2 regions of the Desulforhabdus amnigena genome follow, and region 2 is predicted to be linked to the other one. Evidence: riboswitches for the same ligand, from Rfam matches in the RefSeq annotation. Region 2 holds a riboswitch; the other holds the start of a gene.
The links. Region 2 has a riboswitch for fluoride ahead of QMG16_RS14885 (dynamin family protein). Riboswitches for the same ligand answer to the same signal wherever they lie in the genome.
Positions count from the first base shown of each region.

Region 1: linked by a shared signal. The riboswitch ahead of QMG16_RS17745 (cation:proton antiporter) and the one ahead of QMG16_RS14885 (dynamin family protein) in region 2 are both predicted to bind fluoride.

Region 1 covers NZ_BSDR01000001.1:4,133,168-4,142,258, reverse strand. The annotation lists gene crcB (fluoride efflux transporter CrcB) at 1-91, opposite strand, end outside; gene QMG16_RS17750 (universal stress protein) at 386-802, opposite strand; gene QMG16_RS17745 (cation:proton antiporter) at 828-2,084, opposite strand; fluoride riboswitch at 2,249-2,313, opposite strand; gene QMG16_RS17740 (SPFH domain-containing protein) at 2,637-3,491, opposite strand; gene QMG16_RS17735 (NfeD family protein) at 3,534-3,995, opposite strand; gene QMG16_RS17730 (IscS subfamily cysteine desulfurase) at 4,316-5,875, shown strand; gene QMG16_RS17725 (YMGG-like glycine zipper-containing protein) at 6,086-6,310, opposite strand; gene hrcA (heat-inducible transcriptional repressor HrcA) at 6,825-7,871, shown strand; gene grpE (nucleotide exchange factor GrpE) at 7,963-8,523, shown strand; gene dnaK (molecular chaperone DnaK) at 8,717-9,091, shown strand, end outside.
Region 2 covers NZ_BSDR01000001.1:3,502,944-3,512,034, forward strand. The annotation lists gene QMG16_RS14875 (DUF190 domain-containing protein) at 1-344, opposite strand, end outside; gene crcB (fluoride efflux transporter CrcB) at 358-744, opposite strand; gene QMG16_RS14885 (dynamin family protein) at 747-2,510, opposite strand; fluoride riboswitch at 2,613-2,684, opposite strand; gene QMG16_RS14890 (FmdE family protein) at 3,023-4,648, opposite strand; gene QMG16_RS14895 (hypothetical protein) at 4,890-5,093, shown strand; gene cysK (cysteine synthase A) at 5,565-6,491, opposite strand; gene epsC (serine O-acetyltransferase EpsC) at 6,574-7,530, opposite strand; gene nifS (cysteine desulfurase NifS) at 7,686-8,867, opposite strand; gene nifU (Fe-S cluster assembly protein NifU) at 8,864-9,091, opposite strand, start outside.

The DNA.
Region 1 (9,091 bases), 630 kb from region 2:
TTCCAAAGAGCTTTGCAGCCAGCAGCGATACACCGTAACGGGAAAGTGCTCCAAGGCTTCCGCCGACCATGACAAAAAAAATCTTCATCATCCATCCATCAGTCCGAATGAACCCCAATTTGCGCCAAAAATTCCACTTCTGCACATACTCTCTGTTTTGAACGTGCCTCACCTTTGGACTCGGTGAGGATTTACGCTTTCGTAATTTCCGCCCCACTGGATCACTCCCTAAGAATTGGAACCGCTCTTTGATGAGCGAGGCTAGGTACTCGGGCCGATAGATGATGATCTTGCTTTTAAGCAGTTTCTGGAGGTGAGGATGCAATGCGCGGCCCTCCGGAAGAGGGCATGAAGAAGGAAAGCCGCATATTCCTCTCGTGCCGGGTCATCGCACCACAATCACCGTGCAGTGGGCATAACTTATAACCCGTTTCGCCACAGATCCGAGCAACCACCTTTGCAAAAGGCTTTCTCCGCGATGGCCCATCACGATGGCATCCGCATTTTCCTCGTTGGCCAGATGCACGATCTGTTCGGCCGGATGCCCCACCTTTACCAGAAAGGTTGCATCAACGCCTGCGGACTCCGCCAACTCCTTGAGACACTTGAAATGTCCCTCGAAGTACTCGGTAGCACTCTCGAGCACCGCTTCGAACTCCACAGTAATGGGGGGTTCGGGCGGATGGGCCACGGAGAGCACCATCATTTTGGCAGAAAATTTGGATGCTATATCGAGAGCAAGCTTATAGGCCTTTTCCGATTGTTTGGAACCGTCATAGGCGACAATCAATTTACTGAACATAGGATTCATCTCCTTTCTCTACGGTTCAATTTCCTTTTTCATTATTGGTTTTGGTGGGCTTTCTTTTTAGCACGGGCAGAATCTTCTTGCCTCCTTCCGCCCTTCTGGAAGTCTTCTTCACAGATGCCGACGATGCCTCGAGAAGATGTAGGGGCAGGAAGAAGGCATTGGCAATCAAAGTAGGAACCACGGCGCTTCCCACCACAGTGGCAACGAGATAGGAATATTGTGAGGTATCGATGATCCCATGAGAAAGTCCGAAAAGGGCTGAGATGCTCCCAAAGGTAAGACCGGTGGACATGAGGAGCGTCGTGTACATCCCCTCTTTACCTGCACCGTTGAAAGCCTTGGTCACCGGATAGACGGCAACGAGCTTGGTTACAATCTTTGTGACGAGGAGGATCAGGAAAATGGCAGGGGCAGCGATGAGAGCAGGAACCGAGACGAAGGAGCCCGCTCGAATAAAGTAGAAGGGGGTGAGCAGTCCGAAGGTGAGGGTCCTGAGTCTCCGTATGAGCATATGGTCTTTGCCCACGGTACCGGCAAGGACCATTCCGATCAAATAAGCGGGAAGAACCGCCTCGCTGTCCGCCCACGATGCGAGAAACCCCATCCCAAAGAGGCAGAGAAGAAGGTACTTTGCTTCGAGCTCGGAAGGCCTTCCGCCATAGCGTTTGAAAAAGCGGGGAGTGAGATAAGGAAGCAAAGTGAACACGACTACGCCCACCCCAGCGAAGATAACCGTTTTCATGGTAAAGGGCGCAAAGATGAGCCCTAGGGCAAGCACCGTTCCAAGATCTGTTATGAAGCAGGCGGCAAGCACGGTTTTCCCATAGATACTGGTGTTTAAACCAAATTCCAGCATGACGGCGTAGACTACGGCAACCGACGTAGTGGAAAGGGCCACACCGGTAAGCCAGCTCGCCTGGGGAGTCCAATGCAAAAGATAATGGGCAACAGCGGCGCACCCGAGGAAGGGAACAACAAAGCTTGCAAGGCCGATCCCTACAGCCTCTTTCCATTTTTCCCTGAAGACGCTCGGATCGAGTTCGGCTCCGGCCAGGAAAGTCAGAATGATCGCACCGGTTCCGGAAAGGAATTTGATCCACGGATCATTGGCTCCCAGAACAGCACCGCCAAGGAGCGCTCCGATCACCAATTGGGCGACTGTTCCCACTACAATTTCGGAAAGGGCGGTTGCGATCCCGAACCAGATGGAAAGCAGTGTCGCAATGAGGGCCAATCCCAGCCAAAGTGTTGCCAACAGCCATGTTTCAGTCATCGTGGCAATCCTTTCCTGCAAGGGTTCAATTCTTCCGGTGTTACTCTTGAAGTAAGGATATCCGAAAAAGTGATGCTCATAAAAAAAAGCTCCTCCAGGCCTTAGCCAAGTAGGAGCTTTCGTTTGATAGTGAAAAACTCCCACCAGGCGTCCAAAAATTGGTTGGCTTGGTAGGAGTCATCAGCCAGGATCGGCGATTAGCGGGGTGGACTCCATCACCACTGTCTGCAATGCCTTAAAACATTAAGGCACCAAGATTATTAACATAAGGGGAATGCCGGATCAAGCCTCTTTTCCAGAAATCCCCGCACTTTTTCGCAACAGGTAGTATTCATTTTAGGGAGTGAGTCGCTCTTGCAATCTCCATTCACTACGGAGGCACAGAGATCACGGAAGAATCCCTTAGGAATTCCAAAATGTTCTCCGTGCCCTCCGTGTCTCCGTGGTGAATAACAAGATATGAAAATCCGCCAATTCTTTTAGGGAATCACTTTGACGGGTTAAAGGCTTTCGCCCGGCAACCTCAGACATTGAGCGATACAGTTATAAATTCTATTTATTCAAAGCGCTCATGATCCCTTTCACCGCGGCAGGAATGTCGGCAGGGAGGAGAACGATCTTCGAGTTCTGCGATGTGGAAAGGTTTTTGACCGCCTCGATATACCTTTCACCCAGGAGGAACATGACGGGCAGGTCATTTTCCTGGACGGCTTCCGTGATTTTCCTGATGGCGATCTGGCTTGCTTCAGCCAGAACGACCTTTGCCTGGGCATCGCGCTTGGAGGCTTCGAGGCGGCCTTCCGCTTCGAGGATGGCAGCAGCTTTTTCACCGTCCGCCCGCGTCACGGTCGCCCTTCGCTGCCTTTCGGCGGCCGCCTGCTCTTCCATGGCCCTCTGCATGGTTTCAGAAGGATTGATGTCCTGGATTTCCACCGTTTTGAGAGTGATTCCCCAATCGGCGATATCGTCGGAGATGGCCGTCTTCAGCCGTGCCTTGATCATGTCCCTCGAAGAAAGAGCGTCATCCAGGTCCATTTCGCCCACAATGGAACGCAAAGAGGTCTGCACCAGGTTTTGAATGGCAAACCGGTAGTCCTCGACCCCATACACGGCTTTTTCCGGGGAAACGATATTGATGTAGGCCACCGCGTTGACTATGATGACGGCATTGTCCTTGGTGATGACCTCCTGCGAGGGGATATCCAGGACGATGTCTTTTGTGGTCACCTTATAGGCGACCGTATCGATGTAGGGCACAACGACATTGAGGCCCGGTCCGAGGGTCTTGTGATACTTCCCCAGCCGTTGCACAACCTGCTTGCTGCCCTGAGGCACGATTCTCACCCCCAGAGCGATGGTCACCAAAACCAGAATAAAGAAAACCCCTGCAACAACCAATCCCGCCATAGCCTTCTCCTCCTCTCCAGATTTTTTAGATGCTTCAGATGATTACGCGGATTCCTTCCTCTCGACAATGAGTGTGTTGCCGGAAAAATCCCTGACAACAACCCGCTCCCCCAGACTCACTTTGCTTTCACAGATAAAAGGCCATTCATCGTCTCCCAAAATGGGCGTGGTGAAACGAACGATGCCCCGCTTTCCTTCTTCTGGGACCTTGATGACCTGTCCGACTTCCCCCAGAACGGCTTCCCTGGAAATACCTGCCTTGGTGCGGTCGGCCATCAGAGGTCTGAAGAATTTGAACCAAAGGAACGTGAACAGGCTGGAAGCGACAGCCCAGATGAACAGCTGCCAGCTCAGAGCAAGATCCGGGATCAACCAGAGCACCCCGCTGAGAAGAATAGCTCCCAGTCCAAACCAAAAAATGGTAAAGCTCGGGATGAACAATTCGGCGATCACAAGGACCATTCCAAAGACAAGCCAGTGCCAGTAAAGCAGTTTGAAATCCATGCAGGCTTCTTCTCCCTTCACGGTGCGATTTCTATCATGCTGCTCGTTTTTCATGCCCTCACAAAAGAAAATATCCCATCCTGTCGGCTATGACGCCCCTTTTCTTTATATGAAAAAAGGCTCATGGTTCATAGCTCATGGCTCATAGTAATAACATCGCTTTTCAAAAGCGTTTCCCACTTTCCCTATTGCATTGCATTCCTTTGCGTTTTTTCATTTTTCGTTGCGACCGCTCCGTTCATGGAGGGTAATGGAGAAGATGGATGAAAATGTTTATACTGAAAGCCTCATGTTTTGATCGTTTTTTGAAAGGAAATCTATTGAAAACTGTAACAGCCGCTATTTTGATTCGAGAAGGCCGTATTCTCATTGCCCGACGCAGGGCCGGAACCCACCAGGAATTCAAGTGGGAATTTCCGGGGGGAAAGGTCGAGGTGGGGGAAACCCCTGAAGAATGTCTGAAGCGGGAAATCAAGGAAGAACTTCAAATTGAAGTCCGTATCGGTGCTTTTCTCTGGGAAAGTATTTACCATTACTCTCAAGATTCCATAAGGTTGCTTGCCTATGAGACTTTTTGGGAAAGCGGTGAAATGGTCCCAACCGTTCATGAAGCTATCGAATGGGTTTCCGTGGAGGATATGAAGGATTATGATTTTGCCCCCGCAGACATCCCCTTCGTCAGGAAGCTGATCGAAAGAAAAACCGAGTCAAACGGGGAATGCTTAAAAAAGGAGTCAAAATTGAAACCCATTTATTTGGATTATAACGCAACCACTCCCATTGATCCGCAAGTCGCCGGAGCCATGCTGCCTTTTATCCATGAGCACTTCGGGAACCCATCCAGCAGCCACGTCTTTGGAACCAAAGCCAAATCCGCTGTCGAGAGAGCACGAAAACAGATTGCAGAAGTGCTCCACTGCACCCCGGATGAATTCATTTTCACCAGCGGCGGATCGGAATCCAACAATTACGCCATAAAGGGCGTTGCGCGCGCCTATCTGGGCAAAGGCAATCACATCATAACGTCATCCGTGGAACATCCTGCTGTAACAGAAGTTTGCCGCTACCTGGAAGGATTGGGTTACGAGGTGACTTATCTGCCCGTCGACTCCTACGGCCGGGTAAACCTGCAAGAACTCGAAGAAGCCATCACACCCAAAACCATTCTGATCACCGTCATGCATGCCAACAACGAAGTGGGCACCATTGAACCCATCAGGGAAATCAGCCTCATTGCCCATCGGCACGGAATCCTGGTCCACACGGATGCCGCTCAGTCCATAGGCAAAATCCCGGTTCATGTGGATGACCTGGGAGTGGATCTCCTTTCAGTGGCAGGACATAAGCTCTATGCTCCCAAAGGAATTGGAGGATTGTTCATTCGATCGGGCGTTCGACTTGAAAAACTGATTCATGGTGCAAATCACGAAAGGAACATGCGGGCAGGTACGGAAAATGTCATAGAAATTGTGGGATTGGGAGAAGCCTTTCAGATGGTCGGCGAGAATTCTCAAAGCTATCGGGAACACTTGCAAAAAATGCGAGATCTGCTGGAAACCCGTTTGAAGGGCGAATTTGCCGACATCAGAATCAACGGCCATCCGGAAATGAGACTGCCCAACACTTCCAGTGTCAGCTTCAAGGGAGTTGGAGCCAACGTTATTCTTGCCGGGATGCGGAACGTTGCCGCTTCCGCCGGTGCAGCATGCCATAGTGAAGGAGTGCAGGTATCGAGCGTACTCAAAGCGATGGGCATCCCTCTGGAATATGCAATGGGGACCATCCGGTTTTCGGTGGGGCGTTTCACTACGGCAGAAGAAATCGATCGCGCAATGGAGGATATCTCTTCCGCCGTACGGGATTGCGCGAGACAAGCGTAGTCCGGTTGAAACGGACGGCAGGAATTGCAAGTCGCATCTTCCGAGCGAAACCCAACGAGAAGAAAGCTTTCATCTTGGGTTTCGCTCGGCAATCTCCGGTCAACAATGAGTCGGGCCCAACCACCGAATCCAGCCTACCCTTCACACCATATAAATGGCCACGCAATGAATGAAGGCCATCCGGATTCAACGACTCCGATGCGAATCACCTTACTTTTGGAGCTGATCGACCACTACTCCACCAACAGCCCCGGCAGCAGCCCCGGCTACGGCGCCCACAGCGAGAGAACCGCCCACAATGGCCGCAGCCCCAACGCCGGCCGCCGTCCCAATGGCGCTGCCGCTCAATATGCGTTGTTCAGTCCGTGACATTCCGGCACAACCAAAAAGAGAGAAGACCAAAACCAGAACCACCAGAATCCTACAGGACTTCATCCTAGATACCCCCCTTCAGCAGATCTTCCTGGATTGTTATTTTCGCAGGAGAACAGTCTCAACCCATCACTCCCCTACGAGAGGAGCCGTACGTCAGCAGATAACACGGATTACTCCCAAAAGCGCTTCAGGTCAAATGAATCTATTCGCTTGATCGGCAAGAATCATTGTCTCTGTCACCCTGACGACCGCTGTTGCCATGAGCTATGAACCTTTTCCCCTATAAACCTCTTGACTCATGAGTTATCATTATCAATGGAAAGAAAACTCTTTCCTCCTCGGGGGGAGTCAGGTTTCCCCCTCCTCCTTCCTGACTCCCCCCCTTCTTCAATTTTGCTTTTTTCGCGTCATGACTGCCCTCCCAGTAAAGCCTGAATTCAGGCGCATCATAAATTCATCGTTCAAACAGCGATAATGTTCATGTGTGACTTGACAAAATGATGCGACATTACTAGGTTAGTTTAGCACTCATCTTCAAGGAGTGCTAATTTATCTATTGAATGGAGAGTCGCTCGTGACCGAACTTACAAAACGTGACCAACAGGTGCTGGAAGCTGTCATTACCGACCACATTCAGAGTGGAGAGCCGGTAGGATCGCGGACCATATCCAAGCGCTACGGGCTGAAGGTGAGTTCGGCGACCATCCGGAATGTCATGGCAGATTTGGAGGAGATGGGCTTCCTTCAGCAACCTCATACTTCTGCCGGGCGCGTGCCCACGGAAAAAGGCCTTAGATTTTATCTCGACTCCATAATGAAATTTAAGGAAATGGAGGAAGAGGAACGCCGCCTCATTCGTCAAGCTTTGCAGGAAACACAAAAGGATATGAAGGCACTGCTACAGCGGACCTCTCGAATACTTTCCAGGTTCTGCAAACAGGCGGGCGTTGTTTTGTGGCCAAAGATTTCGCTGACGCGGTTGAAGCAAATAGAATTCATTCGGTTGAGACCCCACCAGATCATGGCTATCCTTATCTCGAAATCCGGGCTGGTGCATCATGCGGTTCTGGACTGGGAAGAGGATATTACCCAGGATGAGCTGGATAAGTATGGGCGTTATCTGAATGAACTCCTCGAGGATATCCCTTTGGGAGAAGCCAAAGAGCGCATTCTGAACGAGATGCGGAAAGAGAAAGTACTCTTCGATCAGCTTTACTCGCGTGCGCTGAAGATTTCCCGGCACTTTTTCCAATCCGCACTGGAGAAAAGCGATATCTACATTGAGGGGCAGACCAATTTGCTCAATAACCCCGAGTTCAGCGATGTGGAGCGAATGCGTCGTCTTTTCGAAGCTTTCGAGGATAAATCCAGGATCATACGGCTTCTGGATAAAACGCTGAAAGTTTCTCAGGGGGTTCAGATTATTTTGGGCCAGGAGAGCGAGCTTCAGGAACTCCAGGAGATCAGTTTGATCTCCTCTCCGTATCGGCGGGGAGATACCCTTTTGGGAGTTCTGGGCGTTATTGGGCCGGTGAGAATGGACTATTCAAGGATTATCCCCGTGGTTGAATTTACAGCCAGCCTTCTGAGCCAGCTTATGGAAGAACCTGAAGGCTATTAGTTTTTTATGATCTTGCGGGATGGGGAACCTTGTTATAAAGCATGTTCATGCTTAAAAAAGGCTAAATTGTCCGCAGGGAGGTTACCGATATATGGCCGATGAAGAAAAACAGGAAGAGCGCAGCAACGAGGAAGCGGAACCGTCAGAGGAAGCTGTAGGTGAAACTCCCATTGAGGAAGAGAGCCTGGAAGAGTTGCTGGCAAAAAAGAACGAGGAACTCAAAGAGCTTCAGGACCGCTTGTTGCGCATGGCTGCGGAAAATGAGAATACGCGCAAGAGGCTGGAGCGTGAAAAATCCGACGGAATTTGTTTTGCCAATGAAAATCTCATCCGTGAACTGCTTCCAGTGATAGACAACCTGGAACGGGCGGTTCAACATGGGGAGAACGACTCGGATTTGGAGGGCCTCTTGGAAGGGGTCCGCATGACTCTGAAGGCTTTCGCCGAAACACTGAGCAAATTCGGGTGTAATTCCTTTGAATCGGTCGGCAAACCCTTCGATCCCAATTATCACGAAGCCGTCATGCAACAGGAAAATGAGGAATACCCGGAAAATACTGTATTACAAGAGTTTCGCAAAGGTTACACTTTGAACGATCGTCTCCTCCGTGCCGCTATGGTCGTAGTTTCCAAGGCTTCCTCATCTTCATGAGGAGGATGCGATACAGAAGGCGGTCATTCACATTCATTCAATGACACGATGTCATTTGGCAGTAAAAGTATCATTCACGATATTTTGTTTTAAGAGATAAGATTTTTTCCGCTTCGGTTTGTTGAAGACCGAAGGCAAAACCAATTTGAATCGTTTGGAATCTGAATTCATAAAATAAAGGGAGGCTATTTGGATGAGCAAGATCATAGGCATTGACCTTGGAACCACAAACTCCGTGGTTGCCATCATGGAAGGGAAAGACCCCAAAGTGCTGCCCAATTCGGAAGGAGGGCGCACCACTCCTTCGATGGTAGCTTTTACCGAAAGTGGAGAACGCCTGGTTGGGCAGGTTGCAAAACGGCAGGCCATCACCAATCCGGAAAATACGATATTCGCGGTAAAGCGTCTGATCGGACGTAAGTACGATTCAAAAGAGATTCAGCAGGATGTGAAAATCCTTCCCTATAAGATCGTCAAAGCAGCCAACGGTGATGCTCACCTGCGGATTCGCGGGCGAGACTACAGCCCTACGGAGATATCCGCTTTCATCCTGATGAAAATGAAGCAG
Region 2 (9,091 bases):
TGTTGGGGAATGAGGCGAGTGCGGATTTTGTGACTGACCACATCCAGGTGGTGCACTACCACAATGCCATCCGTGACCATCTTATCGATATCCGGGAGGACGCGCTCCAGTTCGCCGGCGGGCAGGATGACATGGATTCGAACCGGCATATTGTATGAGAGCACCTCCAGTTTCCTGGTGGCGATTTCACCACTTTCGTAGCAACCGTCCGTTCCGCGGGTCACCATGCAGCGCGCCGCGATCTTCAAACCCGAAACGAACTGAATGATAGCCTCGCTCAACGGTTTGCCCTGCCAGCGGACTTCCTCACTTGTGAAAATTTCGATGGCCTTGTATTCCAGCATGTCGTAGTTCCTCTTAGATCAAGCGCCCAATCCACATTCCCAGCAAAACCAGGACCATTCCCACCAGATTGTTGGCGAGAAAATTTGCCAATGTCAACCAGTGAGATGCCGCGCGCAAGAAGTTCGTGCTCTCCAGGGCAAAGGTTGAAAAAGTGGTGAGGGCTCCCAGAAAACCCGTCACAAAAAACAGGCGAGGGAGCGTCCCCATCCAGCGAGTCCGATCCGCCAGACTGAAGGCAAAGCCGATGAGAAAGCACCCGACCAGGTTCACGATAAGCGTGCCCCAGGCGAACCGGGTGCCGAAAAGCCGTGCCGCGAGCAAAGAGGTCCCATAACGGCAAGTGGCTCCGAGGCTGCCGCCAAGCATGATCAAAAGAATCTTGATGAGTTCCTGTTTCATTTCTACCTTGCTGCATCCAAAAGAGACAGATCCTGGCTCCATTGGAGAAGTTGAGACTGAATGTCGGAAATGGACTGCAGTTTCAGGTCCAGTGCACCGAGGTTTTGCTGCACATCGGATTCACTCCGCTGCTTCATGGCGAGCGCCTTCGCGAGTGCTCCACGAATGCCGTCCAGGGTCTGATCGATGCGCTCGGTGAGGGCTTTCTGGAAATCGGCGGCTGTCTTTTGCAGTCGCTGGAGGAGATCGTAACGTACGCGGCCGCAGTGGCGATCGACGAGTTGTGTAATCGCCGTCTTCATGTTGTTGAGGATCATTTTTTTGACGATGAATTGGGGAAGAGAACTCGTGACCGCGAGCTGGATGAGTTCCAGCCCCACAGGGTCGTCCTTCAGGAGAAAGTAGAAACGGCTCTTGCTGCTGAGGGGTTCTACTGCGGTGAAGGGCTTGAGGGGCAATTGAAAAATGCTGCTCGTGAGTTCCATTATGCGCTCGATCACCTCATTGGTCCTGGTAGCGAGATCCTGATGCGCATCAGCCAAAGTGGAAGCGATCAACTCCGTGATGTGAAGCCGCCACGGTTCGAAAGCCTCTCGAATTTTGTCGAAGACGAACTGCTCCAGTTCCTCGCGCAGGCGTCCCCCTTGCTGCAGTTTGCGGGCGTATTCCTGCTCAAGAGCTTCATGAAGGATGGGAAGATTTGCTTGTTTGAATGATCGGATTTCATCGTCCAGTATTGTCGTGATCTTTCCCATGTGCCCGCGCAGCAGATAGCTATGGTGCTCTTTGTCCCTGGTGATACCCCGTATTTCTTCTTCAAAGCGTGCAATCTTGCCGGTCAGCTCCTGAACCGGGAGCTTGACGGCCTCCTGCTCCAGCTGCAGAGCAACAGTTTCGCCGGATACGAGCCGAAGGAGATTTTGCGTGGTCGACTGCAGCAGAACCAGACCCTTCTCGTGCAACAGGAAAGATCGCAGTTGTTCTTCGAAGCCTGGGAGCAGACTTTGTTCGAGTTTGGCTGCATCGCTGCCGGTCTTGGCCTCGAGGGCACATCGTGCGGAAAGGGGATACAGCGTCACGTCCTTGCGGTTCAGGTCCATGCATAGGATCTCTCGAGTGAACTCCATGGATTCCTTACGATCCTCGTCGCACACCTGATCGATCTTGTTCACGACGAAAAAGATCTTATCTACATAATCCCGGATATCCTTGAGAAACAGGTGTTCACTTTCCGAAAGGGGCGGGTCGACGGAGATGATGAAAATCCCCGCATCAACATAAGGAAGATAACGATAGGCTACATCAGTGTTGTGGCGATAGACGGAGCCGACGCCGGGGGTGTCGATGATGCGCACTCCGCCTTGGAGATAGGGCGAAGGGTGAAAAATGGTGACCTCATGCACGTTTTTCCGGTTTTTGGGATTTCCCCGCTCGGTGATGTAGTCCGGAAGTTTGGAGAGGGGTATCTCCTCTTCACTTCCGTTTAAAAATCGAACGCGCACTTGTACCTCTGGCCCGTATTGGATGATCGTCACGACCGAAGTCAGGGGCACGATGGCTGTCGGGAGCAGATCTTCTCCCAGGAGGGCGTTGATGAAGGTGGATTTGCCTCGCTTGAACTGGCCCAGGATGACCAGATTGAAGACTTCCTCTTTCAGTTTTGCACCGACCTCGGCGAGAGCTTGCCGGTGCTCCTCATGGACCAGCGGTTTCAGGATTTCCAGAGCTGTAAGCAGGTTCTGCTTCAGACGATCATAATCGTTCATGAGTCCATCTCCTTTTCGGGTAGGGGGAAGAGAAATCCGAATACACTTCACCTGATCTGAAAGGAATGATCACCCCCAAAATAAAAAACTTCTACCTCCTGTCTGGAAGTAGAAGTCATCAGCCCCAAAAACGGCCGGGGCGGTTGTCCGGCGGACCTCATCACCTGTGGGATATCGTATTTAAAAGAAAAATTAACAGGAAAGACCCTGATAAGCAAGTGGTAATGAGGTCAATCGCTTGAAATCATAGTTGATAAGGAATTTTAGTGGATTGCCTCGGGTCTTGCACTGGGCTGAGTCCATTTTTCCCTTTGAATTTGGACGCTTGATGGAAGGACATCAAAAGAGAACCTTCACATGGATACCGGGTCAGGCCTCTGTCCATTCGGCATCTGAAAAGGAATTTGATTTTTTTTGAATGCTGTTTTTTCTGGATCTCCTCCGTATAAAATGTAGTCCCTTCGCTTTGGTCATGACGGTTCTATACATAATTACATAAGCACTTCAATACCCTAGCGCCCGAAGGGACACTTGGGGTAGGTGCAGGTTTTGCATTCCATGCAAAGACCGCCGTGTCCCAGCTTGGCCAGGTCGCTGCGCTCGATGGTGATTCCAGCCAGCAATCGTGGCAAAAGGAGATCGAAACTTGTGGTCTTGAAATAGAGAGCGCATGCGGGGACTCCTATCACCTGCGCCTTTCCTATGCGCGCCAGAAGGGTCATGGCGCCCGGAAGTATCGGTGCCCCGTAAAGCATGTCGGTAGCCCCAGCATCTGCAAGACCTCGGCGGGTGACATCGTCGGGGTCGACGGAGAGTCCCGCAGTGGTCACCAGGAGATCCGCACCGGCCTGGAGGAGACTTTCTATCCCGCGGCTTATGTCGTCACAGGCGTCCGGAACAATCAGGGATCGAACCACCGTGCAGCCAAAGGATTCCACTTTGGACATGATGATGGGGATGAACTTATCCTCCACCAACCCTTCAAAGATTTCATTTCCGGTCACCAGAACGCCCACCCTGGCTTTTCGCATGGGAAGCACCCGAAACAGAGGCCCTTTCTGAAGAATAGAGAGGGCGCGGTGGAAGTCTCCGCGAGGAAGGAAAAGGGGGATGGCCCGGGTTCCGGCCAGGGTGCATTGTTCGTCCACCATTGTATAGCTCTTTAGACTCGCGCACATGACGCCGGAAAGCAGGTTGAACCGTTCCATGCGTTCCGTTTCGGCCACGAACAGACCGGAACGGGCGGCAGTGAATGACACTTTGCCTTCCCGGGGAGGGCCGGAAAAGGAAACGCCCTCCCCTGCCATGGCTCTTGCGAAAGCCAGCGCCGCATCGTTTTCGTGCACCCAATCGGATTCGGGCAAGTTGTCGTCCAGTACATAGACATGCCGACGTCCCATCTGCTGTAACCGGCAAAGATCTCCAATGTTGATTTGCTGGCCGTGTAGGAAAGCCGGTTTCTTGCTTTTCCCTGGAATGATCTGTGTCAAGTCATGGAGAAGCTCTTTTCCCATGGCGTCCTCCACGGCCAGGGCCTTCAGCCCTGGCGGGCCGGCATGCAATTTTTCCTGATCTCCCGTGTTCAAATAAGGACCTTCCCCCTGACAGCCACGGCAGATTCCACCGTCCTGTGCCGGATAGGCCTCTCCGCACAGGATGCAGGTAGCTATCCGCCTTCTTTCAGGTTTTCCGATGTGTTCCGCACATACCTGTATCGGCTGTATTCCCAGAATGTCTGGTCCCGCCCGCTGGATCTCTTCCAGGAGTTTGTCCTGGTCGATTTTCGCTTTGAGTTGGAACAGCCAGGTCTTTATTTCCGGCCAGGCATGGAGCTTCTGCAGGTCCAGAAACACGCGAATCCCGTTGCCCTCGTGCATATCGAACAGGCTCAGTGCATAACGGCCGAGATTGATCACTTTGAGCCGGCCATTTCCCATCGTGCATGGTGTCAGGAGTTGAATGGCGTCGGGGATGTCTTTGGGCGTTTCGGATATGGCATCAAAAAGAACGCCTTCCGGAATGTGTTTTCCGGCAAGATCCACCATGAAGCCCCCCATCGCGACTCCAGGCGCCATGTATCCATGGAAAGATTCCACCAGACGCAAAAACTCTTCATATGAATAGGAACCGATTGCCATCTTCTGCAATTTCCCTGCGTGTCCCGTAAAAGCCTGCTCTCTTTGCCAGGTTGCTGCCTGCCCAAAGGGAAACGCGATGTAATGAAAAATGAAATGACAATTTCAATTATGCAACTCATAGTATAAACTAAATAATTATAAATATTTATAAAGTTTTGAGTCAAGGAAAAGTTGTAAATCTGCCAGGAAAGGCGATTTGGGATAAATTGCTCAATGAAGGTCAACGCTTCAGCACTTCCAATTGGAAGGAGGTAGTCATGAAAAAAGTGGAAAGATTCGTTTCGGTGATTATTCCACAGGTGGATCCATCTGGATTGAAGCCCACTCCGATGTCAAGGTTTGGGTCTACACGGAAGGAGAGCGAAAAGTCGGACTGTTGATCGAAAAACCCGATGAGAATGGCGACAAGAGCAAGCTGGCCGGGAACCATCAAAAAAACCGGTAACGCTTCGGGACAGAATCCCCTTTATTTTGAGTTCAGAACGGACCAGGAAGGATATCATCAGATTTCGGCAAAAATCCTTCAGAAAAACCAGCCTCCCGCCCGTGCCTTTATAAAGGTTGAATATACCGCTCCTATGGCCTTTGATAAGTTTTGATGCCATGATGTGAGGATGCCGCTTCTTTTGTTTTCGAGAATCGCTCAGATTCGGATGGGTTGGTGGCTCATGACTCTTTGGAAGAAAGGTTGCTGACTATTAACTCCCATGACCGGAACGGTCACAACGAAAAATGAAAAAAGGCAAAGAGATGCAAGGCAATAGGGAAAGCGGAAAACGCTCTTGAAAAGCGATGTTATCATGAGCCATGAGCTATGAACCTTTTTCATATAAAAGATCTGAGGGAGTTGGAGGATTCCAATATCCCTCTATTCACCACGGAGACACGGAGGGCACAGAGCATATTAAGGTATCCCTCAATCGATAAAAAGCTCTGTGCTCAGATAACGCTCACCCGTGCTGGGCAGAACGGTCACTATACGCTTTCCCTTGTTTTCCGGGCGGCGAGCTATTTCCAGGGCTGCAAAAGTTGCGGCGCCGGAAGAAATGCCACACAAAATCCCTTCCCTCCTGGCGAGATCTCTTGCCGTTTCAAATGCCTGATCGTTCGTTACCTGGATGATTTCGTCGATGATCCTGACGTTCAGGACCTCGGGAACGAATCCGGCTCCGATTCCCTGTATCTTGTGAGGGCCGGGCTGCCCGCCTGAGAGAACCGGTGAATCCCTGGGTTCCACCGCGATGACCTTAAGAGAGGGATTGCGTTTCTTCAGCACCTCCCCCGCTCCTGTGATCGTTCCCCCCGTTCCGACCCCTGCTACCAGGAAGTCCACCTTTCCATGAGTGTCCCTCCAGATTTCTTCAGCCGTCGTTCGGCGATGGATTTCCGGGTTGGCCGGGTTGGCGAACTGATTGGGCATGTATGCGTGAGGATTTTGCGCCAGGATTTCTTTGGCTTTGTTGATTGCCCCTTTCATGCCCTCCTGGCCGGGTGTGAGAATGAGTTCCGCCCCCAAGTGCTTGAGGAGTTTGCGTCTTTCCACGCTCATGGTTTCGGGCATGGTCAGAACGAGCGGATATCCTTTGGCCGCACAGACAAAAGCGAGGGCAATCCCCGTATTCCCACTGGTAGGTTCCACGATCAGGGTTTTCGCCTCAATGAAGCCTTGGGCTTCCGCCGCCTCGATCATGGATGCTCCGATGCGGTCTTTCACGCTGCCCAGAGGATTTTTGAATTCCAGCTTGGCGAGTATCGTAGCCGGAAGGCCTTCAGTGATGCGGTTCAACCGGACCAGAGGCGTAGAGCCTATTGTTTCGATGATGTTTGAAAATAGATCGTGCATGGTTTCCTTGCCCTTTCAAGATCCAAGCGGATGTTGCAACAAGCCGTCCGCCTGTGGCGTCCCGTTACGGTTTTGGGGCGGTTCAGTCCGATTTCTCCTTGTAGATCAGCTCGGGTTTTTTCATGAAGACCTTGGTATCCGGTGGAACGGATTCCGTGATCCAGACGTTTCCTCCGATGTGCGAGCGGGCGCCGATGACCGTATCACCACCCAATATGGTGGCGCCGGCGTAGATGATCACGTCGTCTTCAATGGTGGGATGGCGCTTTTTGTGCCGGAGCTGTTCGCCGGCATTTTTCGGGAGCGAGAGGGCTCCGAGGGTGACTCCCTGGTAAAGCCTCACTCGATCTCCAATGACCGTTGTTTCCCCAATGACGACTCCGGTTCCGTGGTCGATGAAGAAACTTTCTCCGATGTGTGCCCCCGGGTGAATATCGATCCCCGTGATGCTGTGAGCATATTCGGTCATGATGCGTGGAATCAAAGGAACCCCCGCTTCCCAAAGCTGGTGTGCGATGCGTGAAACGGTTATGGCAAACAATCCCGGATAGCTGAATATGATTTCATCGTAGCTCCCCGCAGCCGGGTCTCCTTCATAAGCGGCCCGCACGTCTGTAGCGAGAATCGCCCGCAGCCGGGGAAGTTCACGCATGAACGTGATGGCTGTCTGCTGTCCTCTCTCCTCGCACTGCACACAGGCCAGGTTATGTCGAATGCAATCGTGTCTGAGAGCATGAGTGATCTGTTCTGAGAGGTGTTCGTAAAGTGTTGTGGCTTCCTGGCCAAAATAGTAGCTCAAGTTGAATTCGTCCACTCTGGTCCGAAGGAAGTACCCGGGATAGAGAATCCTGTTCATTCGGTGAATGATGTCGATTACCGTTTCTCGCGAGGGGATGGGTTCAGGCCCCACATGATTGAAGCAATCGGTTCGGTTGCACGTCTCAACCAGCTGATTGACAATCTCGGGCACTTCCTTCCTGAAACTGCGAGCGGCTTCCATTTCCGCCTTGCACCGGTCTTTTCTGGATGTTTCGTCCATTTTCTATATCATCCCTTCATGCCTTCCCGGTTGTGTTCCCCTTGTGCGTGCCGACCAGGTGACCCTGCGGCAGGATTTCCGTCGTAGGGTCAGCAAAAAACGGAACGCTGCCCACCGGGAGGGAACCACGTTATTCTCGAACCTTCGTTGCAGGATTAATAGGTTGAGCAAATTCGGTCTCCTACCTTCCAGTAAGGGGACATGCCCCGCAGGGTTTCAATGATGGATGGAAGTTTTTCGATCACGAAGTCAATCTCTTCTTCCGTATTGTAGATGCTCAGACTGAACCGGATGGATCCGTGAGCCATCGTAAAAGGAACCCCCATGGCGCGGAGCACGTGGGAAGGCTGCAGAGATCCCGATGTGCATGCCGATCCGGAGGAAGCGCAGATGGAAAATTCATCCAGCATCAACAGGATGCCCTCCCCTTCCACAAATTCAAAACTGATGTTCGTGGTATTGGGGAGACGATTGACTCGATCACCGTTGACGCGGCTGTTGGGAATGCGGGCGAGAAGCTCGTTTTCCAGCTTGTCTCGAAGCGCTTTGACTTTCGTGTTTTCCAATTCCATATTTTGAGCCGCAAGTTCGCAGGCTTTGCCCAACGCGATGATGCTCGGGGTGTTTTCCGTGCCACCCCGCCTGTTTTTTTCCTGGTGCCCTCCAATGAGGAAGGGAGAGAATTTTGTCCCCTTGCGGACATAAAGCACACCGATCCCCTTGGGCGCGTGGAGCTTGTGTCCGGAAATGGAGAGCATGTTCACGGCGCTCTTGCTCATGTCGATGGGGATCTTGCCTACCGCCTGCACTGCATCGGTATGGAAAAGGATGCCGCGAGAGCGAGCCATTTGAGCGGCGGCTTCTATGGGAAAAATCACTCCCGTTTCATTGTTTGCCCACATGAGGCTCACTATGGCGGTATCCGGTGTGAGACTTTTTTCGTACTGATCCATATCGATCCGCCCTTCCCCATCCACGGGAAGCTCGGTCACGCGATACCCCTGGTCGGTCAGATGAGCACAGAGGGCTTTGATGGCCGGGTGCTCCACCCTGCTGGTCACGATATGGCGCTTTTCCGGTTGGGAAATGAGCGCTGAACGGATGGCCGCATTGTCGCTTTCCGTGCCGCAACTGGTGAAGATGATTTCACCTGGAACGGCGCCAATGAGTGCAGCCACCTGTTCCCGCGCTTCACGAAGCTTTCGCCCCACCTGCCCGCCGAAACTATGCATGCTGGAGGGATTTCCATAAAGATCGTGGAAGTAAGGCAGCATGGCTTCCAGAACTTCGGGGGCAACTTGTGTCGTGGCATTGTTGTCCAGATAAATGGTTTTCACTGGGACACCTCCTCTACGACCAATTCAGGCCAGACGAGTTCCCTGAGCTTGGCTTCGACGAAATGTTTCAACGTCTGATTGGATGCCTGGCAGGAGGCGCATGCTCCCCTCGTGGCCACCAGGACCCGGTTTCCCACCACATCGATGAGTTCGATATCCCCACCATCGAGCTTCAGGGAGGGCCTGATCTCACGTTCAATGGTTTCTTCGATCCTCTTGATCTT